Regions from separate parts of the Corynebacterium freneyi genome, predicted to be linked through region 1. Evidence: predicted binding sites of a transcription regulator. Region 1 holds the regulator's gene; each other region holds the start of a gene.

Region 1 (5,596 bases):
TCCGCACCCTGCCCAAGGCCTCGCGACGCTCCGTCGTGCCCGCCCCCGACTTCGCGGCACGCGCCCTGGCGTCGATGACCCCGTACGCGCGGCCGCTGCGGGAGTCGCTGGCCGATGCGCTGCGCCAGTTGGGCGGCACGGGCATCAACGCCGACGACTTCGACGTGACCAAACTGCCGCCGCACCTGCGGTTCAACTTCGCCACCGTCGACCGGCGCGGCGACGTCACCGACCAGGACCGGGATCTGCTGGCGCTGCAGAAGCGGCGCGCCGGACAGGTGACCACGGCCGTGGCGAAGGCGGCCGGTTCGTCCCAGCATGCGGCGGTGAAGGAGTGGACCGCCGACAACCTCGGCGCCGTGCCGGAGACCGTGGAGAACACCGTCGACGGCCAGAAGGTCACCGCCTACCCGACGCTGGTGGCCACCAAGGACGGCGTCGCGGTGAAGGTCGTGCCGACGGAGGCGCAGGCGAAGGCGTCGCTGATGACGGCGACGCTGACGATGCTGCTGCGCGAATGCACCGTGCAGACCACCGCGATGGTCAAGGGACTGCCCTTGCAGCAGCGGGTCGCCGTCGACGCGTGGCCGCATGCCGGGACGGAGGGCCTCGTCGAGGACTGCCGGGTGACCGTCGTGCGCGACCGGATGATCGACGCCGGCGGTCCGGTCCGCGATCCCGCCGAGTACGCGACGCTGCGCGACACGGTGAAGCCGCAGGTGGCGGGGCAGGTTCGTCAGCTCGTCGTGGGCATGGCGAAGATGCTTCCGGCGTATCACCGGGTGGTGTCGCAGTTGGACGAGTGGGATGGCCCGGCGATCGACGACATGCGGTCGCAGCTTGCGTTCATGCTGCCCAAGGGTGCGGTCGCCCGTCACGGGTGGGCGAATCTGCGTCATCTGTCCCGGTACCTGGAGGCGATGGAGATTCGTCTGGCCGACATGGTCCTCGATCCCGACCGTGATGCGGAATTGGAGGACGAGGTCACCGAGGTCAAGGAGTACCTGGAGAAGCGTCTGGCAGCGTTGCCGGAGGGCCGCCGGAAGTCGGCTGCCGTCCGCGACATCGGGTGGATGATTCAGGAGCTGCGCGTCAGTTTGTTCGCCCAGCGTCTGGGCACGGCCCGCACGGTGTCGCCGCAGCGAGTGAAGAAGGCCATCGACAAGTTGCGGTAGGTGCTACGCGTCGCGTTCGCGCAGAGACCGGATTTCGTTTTCGAAATCCTGGGCGGAGCTGAAGGACTTGTACACCGACGCGAACCGCAGGTAGCCGACTTCGTCGAGGTCGCGCAGCGGCTCCAGGATGGCCAGGCCGATGTCGTTGGAATTGACGCGCGGCGTGCCCTTCGAACGCAGCGTTTCCTCGACTTGTTGGGCGAGCAACTTCAACGATGCTTCCGGCACGTCACGGCCCTGGCATGCCCGCCGCACGCCGCGGATGACCTTGTCACGGCTGAAGTCCTCCACGACCCCGTCACGCTTGACGACGACGAGCTGGGAGCGTTCCAGCGTGGTGAATCGTTTACCGCACGACAAACACTCCCGCCGGCGGCGGATGGTCATGCCGTCGTCGATGAGACGCGAGTCGATGACCTTCGTTTGATCATGGTGGCAAAACTGGCAATGCACGCTTCCGAGCATACGGCGTGCACCCTCCTGTACGGCCAACCCCATTTACTCGTCCCCCACTCCGTGGTGACCCCTCCGTGGTACCCCCTCTGTGGCGAGCCCCTACTTCGCGACCCCGCCTGCCACGGGTTCCCCAGCCGTGCTCGACGCCCCGACGTACGTCGGCGTGGGCGGAGTGTCCGGCATGGGCGCCCCCAGGCCGGAAAAGTGGAGCATGAGACCGAACACGGCGCCGATGCCCGCGACGATGGCCATGGACGTGGCGTTGCGGCGCACTCCCTGCACCGGACCCCGGACGACCGAACGGCTACCCCGAACGTGGCCGATGTTCGAAACACCGTGTCCGGGTGCGGGCACCGGTGACGTTCGCCCTGTGTTCGGACGCCGAGAAGCCCCCGGAACGCCACCCGGACGGCCGTTCGACGGGCCACGGGACGTGCGGACCCCCGTTCGATCCGAGCCACCACGACGTCGAACATCGCCGGAAGCTGCGGACCGACGAACGGACGCGCCGACACGAGCCGAAGCGCCGATCGGGCGTTGCCGGACCCACGCGGGCACCCCGTCGCAAAGCTGCTCTTCTCCCCTGGTCAGGGTGTTGATGCGGTAATCTTCGATAAAGGCGGTCATCGGTTGGCTCCTTCCATCCGGCAATCTGCGGGCATCGTAAAAAACGACGCGGATAATCCCTTTCGAACGTGCCGCACGGATGTTCGACTCCGTTCCCGCGTTCGATTTATAGCACCGCCACGGGAGCGCGTCCAGAGATGGGGGCGAAAACTTCGAACAGTTGTGCCACAACGGGTGGTTTTGGTGTAGGGTCGTGTTCGAACGGCGGGCGGGAATGACCGGCGCGACGGACGCCGAACACGACGCCCCCGACACGACGACACCCAGCACGACGACACCGAGCACGACGCGATCGAGCACGACCTGAACCAGTGGGAGTGGACACATGGCCGAGAAGAAGCAGTCGAACAAGACCCAGTTGACGGATCGCCAGAGGCGCATCCTCGAAGTCATCCAGGATGCGGTGTCGCTTCGCGGCTACCCGCCGAGCATCCGCGAAATCGGCGACGCGGTCGGCTTGAACTCGACGTCGTCGGTGGCCTACCAGCTCAAGGAGCTGGAGAAGAAGGGGGCGCTGCGCCGCGATCCCCACAAGCCCCGTGCCGTCGACGTCCGCGATCTGAAGCAGCAGCTGGGCACGCACGCCGGAAAGCCGGGCCCGAAGCCGAAGTCGGCCGACGTCCCCGATGTCCCGGAGGGTGCGACCGCCCCCACCTACGTGCCCATCGTCGGCCAGATCGCCGCCGGCAACCCGATCCTGGCCGAGCAGAACATCGACGAGCACATGGCGCTGCCCGCCGAGCTCGTCGAGTCCGGTGATCTGTACATGCTCCGCGTCGTCGGCGAGTCCATGGTCGACGCGGGCATCCTCGACGGCGACTGGGTGGTCGTGAAGTCCCAGCAGACGGCGAACAACGGCGACTTCATCGCCGCGATGATCGACGGCGACGCCGACAGCGAGGCCACGGTGAAGGAGTGGCACGAAGATCGCTCCGGCACGTGGCTGCTCCCCCACAACGACGCCTTCGAGCCGATCCCCGTCGACGCAGGCGTCACCATTCTCGGTCGCGTCGTCAGCGTCCTGCGCCGCCTCTAGTTCTTCCTCTAGTTCCTCCGGGGCCCGAGCATGAGCTCGGGCCCCGGTTCTTTTTCGCGTGCACGTCCCCCGTTCGCGCTACTCCAGTCGGAGCACCGCGCGCACCGCCGCACGGGCACCGTCGGCATCCGACGCATCCAGGGCGGCGCGGGCGGCGTCCGCGCACTGGGCGGCGGTGACCTCCGCCAACTGGGCACCCACGCCCGGCAGGGCCGTCGCCGCAGCCGACAACGAGGTCACGCCGAGCCCCACGAGCACGCACGCCAGCAACGGATCCGCCGCCGCTTCGCCGCACACGCCCACCGGCGTATCGGAGTCCTTGCCGGAGCGGCACGCCATGTCGATCAGACGCAGCACCGCCGGCTGCCACGGATCCGTGAGGTACGCCAGGTGCGGCGACAGCCGGTCGGCGGCCATGGCGTACTGGGTGAGGTCATTGGTGCCGATGGACACGAAGTCGAGCACCTTCATCAGGTCATGGCTCATCAGGGCCGCGGCGGGAATCTCGATCATCGCACCGGGGGTGAGCCCGCGTCGTCGGCACAGGTCCGCGAACCACTCGGCCTCCTCCAGCGTCGCCACCATCGGAGCCATCACCCACGTGGGCGCATCCCCGCCGCGACCGGCCTTCTCCGCGGCCAACGCGATGGCGTCGAGCTGACGCTCCATCAGCCCCGAGTTCGACCGGGAGATGCGCAGGCCCCGCACGCCCAGCGCCGGATTGTCCTCGTGATCGAGGTTGGCGAACGCCAGCGGCTTGTCGGACCCCGCGTCCAGGGTGCGCAACACGATCTTCGACTCCGGGAACGCCTTGAGCACCGAGGCGTAGATGTCCGCCTGATGCTCCACGGTCGGCTCGGTGGCGGCCGACAGGAAGCACAGCTCGGTGCGGAACAAGCCGATGCCCTCGGCCGCGCCCTCCGCCGCGATGCGCGCCGCGTTGCCGTCGCCGACGTTGGCCAGCAACTGGATATGCTCCCCATCCGCGGTGCGGCCGAGGCCCGACCACGCGGCGATCTTCTCCGCCATCCGCTCGGCCTCGGCGACGGCGGCCCGCGCATCCTCCGGGTCCGGGTTGGCGGTGATGACGCCCTTCGCGCCGTCCACCAGCGTCAACGTCCCCGATTCAATCGCATTCAGCCCCGCCCCGGCGGCCACGGCGCACGGCACCCCGAGCTGACGGGCGATGATCGCCGTGTGCGAGGTCGGCCCGCCGAGACTGGTGACCATGGCGACGAACAGCTCCGGATCCAACGTCGCCGTATCGGCGGGAGACAGGTCGTCGGCAAGCAACACGGACGCCTCCGACACCGCGGGCAGGCCCGGCTCCTCGTCACCGCGCAACTCGGCGATGACGCGGTCGCGGATGTCCTCGAGGTCCGTCGTGCGCTCGGCCATGACGCCGCCTGCGGCCTTGAACATCTCGACGAACTTCTCGATGGCCGACATCGTCGCCGACTCCGCCGCGACGCCCGCCTTGATCTCCTTCACCGCCGCCCGGTGCCACCCGCGGTCCAACGTCAGCTTCGACGTGGCCAACAACACCTCGGAGGCGTTGCCCTCCACCTGCGTCGCCCGCGCGGCAAGACGTTCGGACACCGCCGTCGCCGCCGCCCGGAACCGTTCAATCTCGGCGTCGACGTCCCCGCCGACGATCGCCGCGCCCTCCTGCGGCAGCTCGGGCCGGGGTCGCACCCACACCGCCGGCGCGTAACCCACCCCCGGCACGACGGCGGTGGCCTGCAGCGACACCGACCCGGGCGCGGACGAGGTGGACGAGTTGTCGGAGTCGGGCGAAGACATGGACGGGGACATGATCTCTCCTCGGGACGGCGTGGTTCGTTTCACCCGACCGGCCCCGTCCGCGGCCCACGCGGGGCCCGAATCGGCGCGGGGACCGAACGGGAATCTCTCACCCCGAATACTACGCGAAACATCCCACATTGAAACCCAAATAAGACTTGACTTTCCCACACATTCGGGCACAATCGTAAGTAGCAAAAACTGTTCACCTGGAAGGCGCCCACCACGGCAAACGCCAGGCCAACGCAGATGAAGCTCACCCAAGCCCCGTTCCGAAATCGGGCATACGCCCTCCACGGTCGGGCATCACCCGGCGGCGACGCCGGCTCGACACAGGAGACGACGTGTACGCAGAAGAACGCAGGCGCAAAATCGCTTCATTGACGGCCGTGGAAGGCAGGGTGACGGTCTCCGACCTCGCGCACCACTTCGACGTCACCGCGGAAACCATCCGCCGCGACCTCTCGCAGCTCGACGCCGAGGGCGCCGTGCACCGCGT
Region 2 (5,596 bases), 890 kb from region 1:
CGCCCCTTTCCCCGATCGTCCGGTCACGTGCTGTGCCCCTTCCCCCGATCATCGGAAGTCCCGGCTGCGCCCGGCGATGACGGGGGCGGCGACGACCTCGCGCAGCGGGGTGAGTTTGTCGGCGACGATGGTCACCGCGCCGGAGGCGTTTTGGGCGATGCCGCGCACCACCAGCGCCCGTTCGACGGTGGCGATGGTCCGGAACCGCTGCCACAGTCCCGGGGTGCACAGGACGTTCATCAGCCCGGTTTCGTCTTCCATGCCCAGGAAGATCACGCCGCCGGCGGTTCCGGGGCGTTGCCGGTGGGTCACGATGCCCGCCACCAGCACCCGCGACGAATCCTCCACCGCGCCCAGCTGCGCCGCGGGGGTCACTCCGATCGCGTCGAGTTCCCCGCGCAGTCGCGCCACCGGGTACTCCCCCGGGGTGACGCCGGTGCCCGCCAGGTCGGCCGCCGCCAGTTCGAATTCGGTCATGCCGGGCAGCGCGGGGGCGGAGGCGACGGTCAATCCGGGCAGCATGCCCTCGTGTTCGGTCGCCGCGATGCCGGCGGCCCACAGTGCTTGACGACGGTCCATCCCCAGGCATTCCAGCGCCCCCGCCCGGGCCAGGGCCTCCACGTGGGAGACGTCGAGCGACGCTCGTCGCGCCAGGTCGGCGACGTCGCGAAAAGGTCCGCCACGGAAAAGGCCGGCCTCGTCGGCCTCCGCGCCGCAGCGGTCCCGGGCGTCGACGATGCGTCGGGCGGCGTCGTCGCCAAGCCCCGCCACCGACCCCAGACCCAGCCGGATCCGCCCGCCCGGGCAGTCCGCCTCGACGCCGGAGACGTTGACGTCCGGGCCGTCGCACCCGACTCCGTGGCGGCGGGCGTCGGCGACCAGCGACTGCGGCGAGTAGAAGCCCATCGGCTGCGCCCGCAGCAAGGCGACGCAGAACTCCGCCGGGTAGTGGTATTTGAACCACGCCGAGAAGTACACCAGCGACGCGAAGGACTGGGCGTGCGATTCGGGGAACCCGTAGGCGGCGAAGGCGACGATCTTGTTCCACAGCCGGTCCGCGACGTCGCCGACGATGCCGTTGGTCCGTCGCAGCCCGTCGAGGAACCGGGTGCGCAGCGCCTCCATCCGCTCCACGGAGCGTTTGGCGCCCATCGCCCGGCGCAGCGAGTCGGCTTCCGCCCCGGTGAACCCGGCGGCGTCGACGGCGATCTGCATGAGCTGTTCCTGGAACAGGGGGATGCCCAGGGTTTTGCCCAGCGATTTTTCCAGCACCGGGTGGTCGTAGGTCACCGGTTCGAGCCCGTTGCGTCGCCGGATGTACGGGTGGACGCTGCCGCCCTGGATGGGGCCGGGGCGGATCAGCGCCACCTCGACGACCAGGTCGAAGAATTCCCGCGGCCGCAGCCTGGGCAGCGTGGCCAGCTGCGCGCGCGATTCGACCTGGAACACTCCGACGGCGTCGGCACGCGACAGCATGTCGTAGACGGCTTTTTCGGCCACGTCGATCTCCCACAGCCGCACGGTCCGCCCTCGGTGTTCGGCGACCAGGTCGATGCAGTGGTGGATCGCCTCGAGCATGCCCAGCCCCAGCAGGTCGAACTTCACCAGTCCGGCGGCCGCGCAGTCGTCCTTGTCCCACTGCACCACGGACCGGTTTTCCATCCGCGCCCATTCCACGGGCACGACGTCGGCGATGGGCCGGTCGCAGATGACCATGCCGCCGGAGTGGATGCCCAGGTGTCGGGGTTGCCCGAGCAACCGTTCGGCGAGTGCGGTGACCTGCTCGGGCGGCTGCGCGGTCCCGTTGACCCACGCGTCGACGACGCCCGGCGCGTGCCCCAGTGCCCGGGCGGCGTCGCGCAGCGCCCCGCGTCGCCGGTAGGTGATCACGTTGGCCACCTGCGCGGCGTTGTCGCGGCCGTAGCGCCGGTAGACGTACTGGATGACCTCCTCGCGCCGCCCGGATTCGATGTCCAGGTCGATGTCGGGCGGGCCGTCGCGTTCGGGCGACAGGAACCGTTCGAACAGCAGCCCCGCCGCAATGGGGTCGACGTTGGTGATGCCCAGGGCGAAGCACACCACCGAGTTCGCCGCCGAGCCGCGTCCCTGCGCCAGGATGTTCTCGCGTCGGCAGAATTCGCAGATGTCGTGGACGATGAGGAAATACCCCGGAAAGCCCAGTTCCCCGATCACGTCGAGTTCGCGTTCCAGCTGCTTCCAGGCTTGCGTGACGACGGTCGGCGCACCTCCCCCGCCCTCGTCGGATGCTCCGGTCGCGTCGGCGTCCAGCCCCTCGGCCGGCCCGTAGCGTCGCAACGCCCCGGCGCGGGCGATGTGGGCCAACCATGAAGACTCGTCGTGGCCTTCGGGAACGTCCCAGGCCGGCAGGTTCGGCGCGATGAGGTCCAGCGTGAACGCGCATTCCGCCGCCACCTGCGCCGTGGCGTCCAGCACGCCGGGCAGGTGCCCGAAGATGGCCTCCAACTCGGCGCTGGACCGCAGCCACGATCCCCCGGTCGGCGGCAGCTTCGGTTCATGGTCGTCGAGGGATTCGCGCTGCGCCAGCGCATGCTTCGCCCCGGCCACCCGCGCATCCGCCGGAGTCGCCGCCGTCGCCGCGGCGCCGGCCACCTGCCGAAGTCCGTGTTCGGCCGCCGCGGCGGCGAGATCGCGCTGGTCGTCGGCGGCGCCCGGGGTCGGGTCGACGTGATGGTCCACCGCCACGTCGTCCGGGCCGAACGCCGCGACCAGCTCCCCGAGATGCGGCAGCCAGGCGACGTCGGCGAGCACCTGCCAGTACCCGTCGGCGGCCTGCGCCAATTCCGGCAGCGCCGGGTAGCGGGCCACCCCCTTCTTCCCGCCGGACATGAGGGCGTCGTTGATGACGCGGCTGAGCCGCCGGTACCCCTCCGGCCCGCGCGCCAGCACCGTCAACGGCGCCCGCGGCAGCGACAGCTCCGCCCCGATGATCGTGTCCAGTCCCGCCTCCGCCGCGGCCTCCGCGAACCGGGCGACCCCGTAGAGCCCGTCACGATCGGCGATGCCCAGCGCCCGCAGCCCCAACCGCACCGCTTCGTCCACCAAATCGGCCGGGTCGGACGCCCCGTGCAGGAAGGAGTAGCTGGTCCGGCAATGCAGGTCGACGCCGCCGACTAGGCCGACGACGCCGACGGACACATCGCCGCCGACGCCATCCGATGCGCCATTCGATCGGACATTCGCCCAGACATTCGCGGGACCATCGACGCGGCCACCCCCGCCGACGACACCACTTCCCCGGCCTCCGCCCCGACGATGCCCGTTGAAGCCGTACCCGGGAGTCAACGTCCCCACCGATCTCCCGGACAAGATCCGTTCGATTCTCGACCAGCTCAAAGGCCCCCCGGCACGAGAGCCCGCACCGGCACCGGCGGCACCACCGGCCCCGTCGCCGACTCCACCACCGATCCCATCATTGACCCCATCACCGACGCCGCCCGCGAAACCCCTCCACACGCTCATGGCCCACACGCTAGCCCCGACCACGGATTGGCGCGAACACGCATTCGAACATTCCTGGTCCGGGGCTTGCCCGCACCCCCGCAGACCGTCGTCACGCACCGCCCGCGACCGCGCACCCCACCGCACCCGCACCCACCACCGCCGACGGCGCTTTTTAGCTGATCCGCCCAGGGTGCTACGCTAATCCCACAACAAGACAGCTTGGTCTATTCGCGAACAGTGCGACGGACCCCACTGCAAGGAGAGACACATGGCATTGCGACGTTTCGCAGCCGGCGCCGTCGCCCTGGCCTTCGCGGCCACCGGCCTGGTCGCCTGCGGCAACGACGACCCCGCGGCACCCCTCGCCGAAGGCGACACCATCCGCATCGGCACCACCGACTTCGAAAAGGAGGCCTGGCAGGTCTTCGAAAAGCAGGTCGAGGAAGCCGGCATCGACATGGAGATCGTGCCCTTCACGGAGTACCCGCCGGTCAACACCGCCCTCGCCGAAGGCGACCTCGACGTCAACCTGTTCCAGCACATCAAGTACCTGGCGCAGTACAACGTCGGCTCCGGCGCCGACCTCACCCCGATCGCCTCGACCGAGATCGTCCCGCTGGGTCTGTACTGGAAGGACGGCGACTCCGTCGACGACATCAAGGACGGCACCGAGGTCGTCATCCCCAACGACTCCACCAACCAGGGCCGCGCCCTGAGCGTGCTGGAGAAGGCCGGCCTCATCGCCCTCAAGGGCGACTCCGCCAACCCGTCCCCTCTGGACATCGACACGGAGAAGTCCCGCGTCACCGTCACCCCGATCGACGCCGCCCAGACCCCCGCCGCCTACGGCGAGGGCACCCCGGCCGTCATCAACAACACCTTCCTCGACCGCGCCGACATCGACCCGAACTCGGCGATCTTCAAGGACGACCCGAACGACAAGGCCGCCGAGCCGTACATCAACGTCTTCGCCACCACCCAGGCCAACAAGGACAATGAGCAGCTGAAGAAGCTCGCCGAGATCTGGCACGGCCCGGAGGTCACCGAGGCCGTGGCCCGCGACTCCCGCGGCACCTCCATCCCGGTGCAGCGCCCCGTCGAAGACCTGGAGAAGATCCTCGACGACGCCGAACAGGAAGCCCGCGAGAACCCCGATGCCGAGTAAGCCCGGCACCCGCGTCGAACTGCGCGGAGTTTCCAAGGTCTTCGGCTCCGGCGCCAACGCCACCAGCGCCGTCGACGACGTCACCCTGTCCGTCGAACCGGGCGGGGTGCTCGGCGTCATCGGCTACTCCGGTGCCGGCAAGTCGACGCTGATCCGCCTGATCAACGGGCTGGAGAACCCGACCTCGGGCGAGGTGCTCCTCGACGGAGTCGACATCGCGGGGATGAAGGAGAAGAAGCTGCGGGAGGTCCGCCGGGACATCGGCATGATCTTCCAGCAGTTCAATCTCTTCACCTCCCGCACGGTGGCCGGCAACGTCGCCTACCCGCTGGAGTTGGCGGGCGTGGAACGTGCCGAACGCAAGCGCCGCGTCGCCGAGCTCCTCGAGTTCGTGGGCCTCGGCGACCGCGGCGATTCCTACCCGGAGCAACTGTCCGGCGGGCAGAAACAACGCGTCGGCATCGCCCGCGCGCTGGCCACGAACCCGTCGCTGCTGCTGGCCGACGAGGCCACCTCGGCCCTCGACCCGGAGACCACCGCGGATGTCCTGGAGCTGCTGCGCGAGGTCAACCGCACGTTCGGCGTCACCATCGTGCTGATCACCCATGAGATGTCGGTGGTGCGCGCCATCGCCGACCGTGTCGCGGTGATGGAAAACGGTCGCGTCGTCGAGCACGCCACGGTCCATGATCTGTTCGCCAACCCGACCACCGACGTCGGCCGGCGTTTCGCCTCCACGGCGCTGCGGGACCGTCCGAAGGGCCGGGAGCTCGATTCGGCGTTGGGTTCGCTTGACGACGGCCCCGCCGCCGCGCTGGTCACCGTCAGAGTGGATGACGCCGTGCCCCTGGGCCGGGTCCTCGACATCGCCCGCGCCGAAGGGCTCGACGCCACCGTGGCGCACGGGTCCGTGACCAACGTGCAGGCCCGGTCGTTCGGCCGTCTGAC
Region 3 (5,596 bases), 530 kb from region 1:
CCACAAGCAACACCTTCCGCCCCACTTTCCTGCGGTTTTTCAGCGCCTTTAACCTGTCAACCTGCATATTCGCAGGTGGAGCGTCCGCCCGTGCGCAGTGTCACGCAGCATGCTTGACGACGATTTCCACCGACCGGCGCGTCGCCTTCAAGTGCCGCAGGTCACACACCAAGGGGCGTGAGCAAAAGCGGAGGATCCGGGCGCGAACTGGCGAAATACAGCCTTCAAACAGGCCAAATGCAGGACCCATCGCGGATTCTCCCCTTTTTCGCCCCACGCGCCAATGCCCACCATCCCCCTCCCGGCAATGGCCAACGAAACGCCAGTGGGGCGAAGTGGGTGGCCGCGGTGGGGCGAAGTGGGGCGCTGCGGTGGAGCGGAGTGGTTAATGCGACGGATTGGAGTGGGACGCGGCAGCGGAGCGGTATCGGTCGCCGCGGCTGAGCCTCGTGGCGCACGAAAAAGGCCCCCTCATGGCGAGGGGGCCGGATGGCGGGTTATGCCGACGTGAGTCGTTGGATTACGCCGATGTGCATACGCCGACGCACACGGCCCGAACCCGCGAACCACGGCGCGGGATGGCGTTCCTTCGGGCTGGTTCGTCAGCGGTCCTGGAAGCGGCCGCGGAAGCGGTCTTCCATGCCGCCGCCTGCGGGTCCCTGGCGGCGGGGCTTCTTGGCGCCGGATCCGCGGGAACCGCCGACGCCGACGGACACGAGGGGGGAGCCGTCACCCGATCCGGTCAGCGCCCACACGCCGGCGCCGAACATGGCCAAGAATCCGATGATGCTCAGCGCCAGGAACCACAGGCTGGTGGTCGCCAACGCCATGCCGCCAACGAGAAGCAGCAGACCGACGCCGATGATGGCGATGACCCGGGGCGAGAATCCGCGCGGCGCGCCACCGTGTTCGAACCCCATGGATTTTCCGGACATCGTGGAGCCGAACTTCGGATCCTCTGCATACAGCGCCGATTCGATCTCGGCCAGCATCCTCTGTTCCTGCTCGGAAAGTCCCATGGGTTTCCTCCCCTGACTCACGGTCGGGCTACTCGTACTTCACATCATCCACGCCCCCCGGCGGCGACACCTGCCACCGCCGACGGCGAACGCTCTATGGGGTTCAACGGCCGACGCGCCTCTTTTGTTCCCGAACCTGCCCCCGCATTCCACGTGACCGGCCGGGGGCCGGAAGAAATTCCGACGGGTGTCGCCCGTAGGGCCAGTGTACGCACGTCTCCCCCAGACAAACCACCGCTTTCCCACATGATCAGGCGACGTCGGGAAGCATTCCGAAATCGGCCTCCACCTCGGCGAGAAAATCGGTGGCCAGAGCCTGCACTCGCCGGGCCTCCAATTCATCGACGCCACGGGCCAGCCCGATGCGCACATCCTCCCATCGCGGCGTCAGAGCCTCGAACCGCGCGGCCCACGGCGCGTACGCCGGAGCGTGCCTGCGCACCCGCGCCCAGGCTCCGTTGTCCGACTTGCGTCGCCGACCGGGCTTCTCGGCGATCGCCGCACCGGCCACCCGCAGCGCCGCCTGGTACGACAGGTCCAGTCGGTCAGCCGGCGACGCGGTCTTGGCCTGCGCGAGCAGCGAGTCCGCCCGCCCGAGGAAGGAAACGGCCTGAGCGGACAGCCCCGACGGCGCCACCACCGCACTCCTCCCCTGTTCCACGCGTGCCATTGGTCTTCTCCTTTCCTTCCATGTCCATCGCCTCGTCCGACGCACCACCACAGGCATCGACGAAGCTCCAATCATTCGTTCGATGGGTTCCGCACCACCGGCCCACCATCGCCTCCGCGACACCCCGAACAGTAAGGGCCTCCCCGGATTCCCCTTCAGAATATTCGAACACCCATTCGCACGCAAGGTTCGTTTACGCGCCCGAACACCGACTTTTCGCCGCGCCGCTGGCAACCCCGGTTAAGCTGTACGGGTGCGATACAGCGTCCTCCCCATGCCGGAACGGATTTTCCGGCTTCGGCTTCATGAGGCCGTCTCCCTTTACGTCGAGGCGATGGGCTATGACCCGTCGATCGTCGACTCACGCGTTCGGGCGTGGGCGTTCGCCCGTCACGAGCCGGGGTGGGCGGCGGTGGCCGCAGTGGCGCATCCGGAGGACGTCGCCCCGCATGTGGCGTTGGCCGACGTTTCTTTTCCTTTGGTCGGCGTCGCCTACTGCCAGTCGGGTACGCCGACTCAGTGGTGGCATGTCCAGGTTCGTGCGGGGATGGCGGAGCGCCGCACTCCCCTTCACGTCGTGTCGGACACGTTGACCGATTACGTGGAGTTGGCCGAAATTCACGTCGATCCGCGGCATCAAGGTGCCGGCCTCGGCGAACGCCTCATCCGCGAGCTCATGCACGGTCGTCGGGAGCGCCGTGTTCTCCTGTCGACTCCCGAGGTTCCCGCCGAGGCCAACCGTGCCTGGCGTCTGTACCGGCGCCTGGGTTTCGGCGATGTGCTGCGTCATTTCCATTTCGCGGGCGATTCGCGCCCCTTCGCGGTGCTCGGTGCCCCGCTTCCCTTGACCGCGGATGATTCGCTTGACGACGCCGCCGCCCCTGCGTCCACCCGACCGGAGGGAAGGAGTCCCCACGATGACCGCTGAGGGACTTCGTCGCCGGTTCATGGCACTGTTGGCGGTGATCGTGCCGGTGTTCGCGTTGGCGGGATGTTTCACCGCCGATGCTGCGGTGACCATCTCGGGGTCCGACCGCGTCAACGGCACCGTGCATGTGGCGATGCCGCAGAACGCGACGTCGCGGGAGAATCTCTGGGAGATTCCGGAGAACTTCGGTGATGCCGTGACCGTGGAGACGGGCCAGTCCGGCGACAGTCGCACCGCGACGTACACGCTGCGCGATCTCACGTTCGATGAGGTGCACGACCTCGTCGGTTCCGCGGCGGGCGACGCGATCGATCTCGAGCTCGAGCGCGTCGGCGGCAATCAGGTGTCGTTGAACGGCAAGGCCTCGCTGACCCGTTTCCCCGGTTCCCGGGTGACGTTGGCCATCGCGTTCCCCGCGCCGGTGACCGGCACGAACGGCACGGTCGACGGCGGGCACACGGTGCGCTGGACCATGGAGGGCGCACGCGACTCGACGTTTTGGGCGACGTCCCCGGCGGGCAGCACCGACCGTGACCAGCTGCTGTTGTGGGTCGGTTTGACCACCGCCGCAGGCATCCTCGCCGCCTTGTTGGTGGTTTTGTGGGCGCGCCGCGACCACGACATGCGCGACTGATCAGCGCTCCACCCGCCGACTCCCCAACTGACGGTCAGAAACCGCCCCGGACCATGTCCTGCCCGGTTCCCCACGCCGGCGCCATGCCGAGGTTGTGCAGGACCTCTTGGGTGGCGCGGGCGAAGTTGAGGGTCATGAAGTGGATGCCGGGCACGCCCTCGGAAATGAGGCGCTCGGCCATTTCGGTGGTGACCTCGATGCCCACCTTTCGGATCTCGTCGCGGTTGGCTTCCTCGTCGCCGGCCGCCGCACGCGTCAGACGCTCGTCGAGGGCAGGCGGCAGCGCCGAACCGGACAGCTCCAGCTGACGACGCACCGACCGCATCGACGTGATCGGCATGAGCCCCGGAATGATCGGCTTCGCGCCGTGTTCCGGGTCCGCCGCCACGAGACGGTCGCGCAACCGCAGGTAGTGGTCGACGTCGAAGAACATCTGGGTGATCGAGTACTCCGCGCCGGCACGCAGCTTCGCCAGCGTGTAGCGGGTGTCGGACTCCAGGTCGGGCGCACGGAAATGGCCCTCCGGGAAGGAGGCGATGCCGATTTCGAAATCGGCGAATTCCTCCTCGTCGCGGATCAGCTCGATGAGTTCCGAGGCGTACTGCAGACCATCCGGGGTCGGCGTCCAGTCGCCCAGCGGGTCGCCCGGCGGGTCCCCGCGCAGGACCAGCAGGTTGGTCAGGCCGCGTTCGAGGTACGCGCGCAGGATCTGCCGCAGCTCCGGAACGGAGTGTCCGACCAGCGTCAGGTGCACCAACGTGGTCAACGGCTCGCGGGAAACGCGTTCGGCGATGCGCAGCGTGCGGTCTCGGGAGGAACCGCCCGCACCGTACGTCACCGAAGCGAACGACGCCCCCAGGTCGTGGAAGGCCTCCGCGGCGCGCAGGAGTCGTTCTTCCGCCGCGTCATCCCGCGGCGGCATGAACTCGACGGAGAACGGGATCGGGCCGGGGCTCGGCAGGGTCAACGCATGGCGGATCGGAACCTGGCGGCCCACCGCCGGTGGCGGGAATTCGGACATGACCGGTTATCTTATGGGGAGAATGCCAGACGTGGCCGACCCGGGTCTCGTGTGGCGACGAATACAGGCGAATGCACCCGAAAGGTGGCGTAATGGCCGACTCTGCGAAGTACCCGGTGATCGACCCCGGAATGTCCCCCCGCGACGTCCCCGCCGCGGTGACCGGAGCGTTGACCGATTTCTTCGACGCCCGGTCGGCGATGGTCGCCGACATCGACGAGGAGTTCTCCCGGGTCATCGGTGCGCTGAGCGACTTCACGCTGCTCGGCGGCAAGCGGGTGCGGCCCGCCTTCGCCTGGGCCGGTTGGCTCGGCGCCGGGGGCGACAGGGGAATGCACGCCGATGTCGAGGACGCCGAGGCGGTGTTCCGGTCGGTGTGCGCGCTGGAGTTCATCCAGGCCTGCGCGCTGATCCACGACGACATCATCGACGCCTCCGACACTCGCCGCGGCAATCCGACGGTGCACAAGATTTTCGAGGCACGCCACAGAGACAACGGCTGGCGCGGCGACGCCGTCCACTACGGCCATTCGGTGGCGATCCTGGCCGGCGACATCGCCCTGGCCTGGGCCGACGACATGTTCCACGGGTCGGGTCTGACCGATGCCGCCCGCAATCGGGCCCGCGAGCCGTGGTGGCGCATGCGCACGGAGGTGTTGGGCGGCCAGCTGCTCGACATCACGGCGGAAGCGTCCGGCGATTCGCGCGTGGGCGTCGCGGAGAAGGTCAACCGCTACAAGACCGCCGCCTACACCATCGAGCGTCCCCTGCACATCGGTGCGGCCATCGCCGGCGCCGGCGACGACATCGTCGACGCCTACCGCGAGTTCGGCATGGACATCGGCATCGCCTTCCAGCTTCGCGACGACCAGCTCGGCGTGTTCGGCGACCCCGAGGTCACCGGAAAGCCGGCGGGCGACGATCTGCGCGAGGGCAAGCGCACGGTGCTGGTGGCCACCGCCCTGGAACGTCTGCGCGTCACCGATCCGGACGGCGCGCATCATCTGGACGAGAAGCTCGGCCGGGTCGACGGTCTCGACGACGTCGCCGAACTGCGGGATCTCATCCACGCTTCGGGTGCCGACGAGCAGATCGAGCTCGAGATCGACCGTCTGACCCGCCGTGGCCTGGAGGCCCTGGAGTCCGCGCCGATCGTCGAGGAACAGCGGGAGCGTCTGGCCGACATGGGCCGCCGCGCCACCGCCCGGGCCTGGTAGTCCCCGGCCCCGCCGGCCCCCGCCGGGTCACCCGCCCGGATCATCCGCCACAGACATCGAGGTCGAACCCCCTTGCAGAATCCCGCCCCCGCCTTCATGAAGTTCCT

The links. The regulator LexA, encoded in region 1, represses DNA repair genes until DNA is damaged. The targets are predictions, from matches to a motif close to CGAACANNTGTTCG.
Region 2: a site for LexA is predicted at 3,535-3,548, ahead of CFREN_RS02090 (error-prone DNA polymerase). Genes of this name have one in related genera too.
Region 3: a site for LexA is predicted at 1,855-1,868, ahead of CFREN_RS08410 (SAV_6107 family HEPN domain-containing protein). Genes of this name have one in related genera too.

The regions. Positions count from the first base shown of each region.
Region 1 covers NZ_CP047357.1:1,360,729-1,366,324, reverse strand. Annotated here, with positions in the region: gene hrpA (ATP-dependent RNA helicase HrpA) at 1-1,175, shown strand, start outside; gene nrdR (transcriptional regulator NrdR) at 1,179-1,628, opposite strand; gene CFREN_RS06190 (hypothetical protein) at 1,731-1,913, opposite strand; gene lexA (transcriptional repressor LexA) at 2,584-3,294, shown strand; gene ptsP (phosphoenolpyruvate--protein phosphotransferase) at 3,373-5,097, opposite strand; gene CFREN_RS06175 (DeoR/GlpR family DNA-binding transcription regulator) at 5,442-5,596, shown strand, end outside.
Region 2 covers NZ_CP047357.1:475,018-480,613, reverse strand. Annotated here, with positions in the region: gene CFREN_RS02090 (error-prone DNA polymerase) at 49-3,447, opposite strand; gene CFREN_RS02085 (MetQ/NlpA family ABC transporter substrate-binding protein) at 3,752-4,648, shown strand; gene CFREN_RS02080 (methionine ABC transporter ATP-binding protein) at 4,638-5,596, shown strand, end outside.
Region 3 covers NZ_CP047357.1:1,891,083-1,896,678, forward strand. Annotated here, with positions in the region: gene CFREN_RS08405 (DUF3040 domain-containing protein) at 603-1,019, opposite strand; gene CFREN_RS08410 (SAV_6107 family HEPN domain-containing protein) at 1,270-1,689, opposite strand; gene CFREN_RS08415 (GNAT family N-acetyltransferase) at 1,964-2,617, shown strand; gene CFREN_RS08420 (LppM family (lipo)protein) at 2,607-3,251, shown strand; gene metF (methylenetetrahydrofolate reductase [NAD(P)H]) at 3,286-4,272, opposite strand; gene CFREN_RS08430 (polyprenyl synthetase family protein) at 4,365-5,489, shown strand; gene crtI (phytoene desaturase family protein) at 5,562-5,596, shown strand, end outside.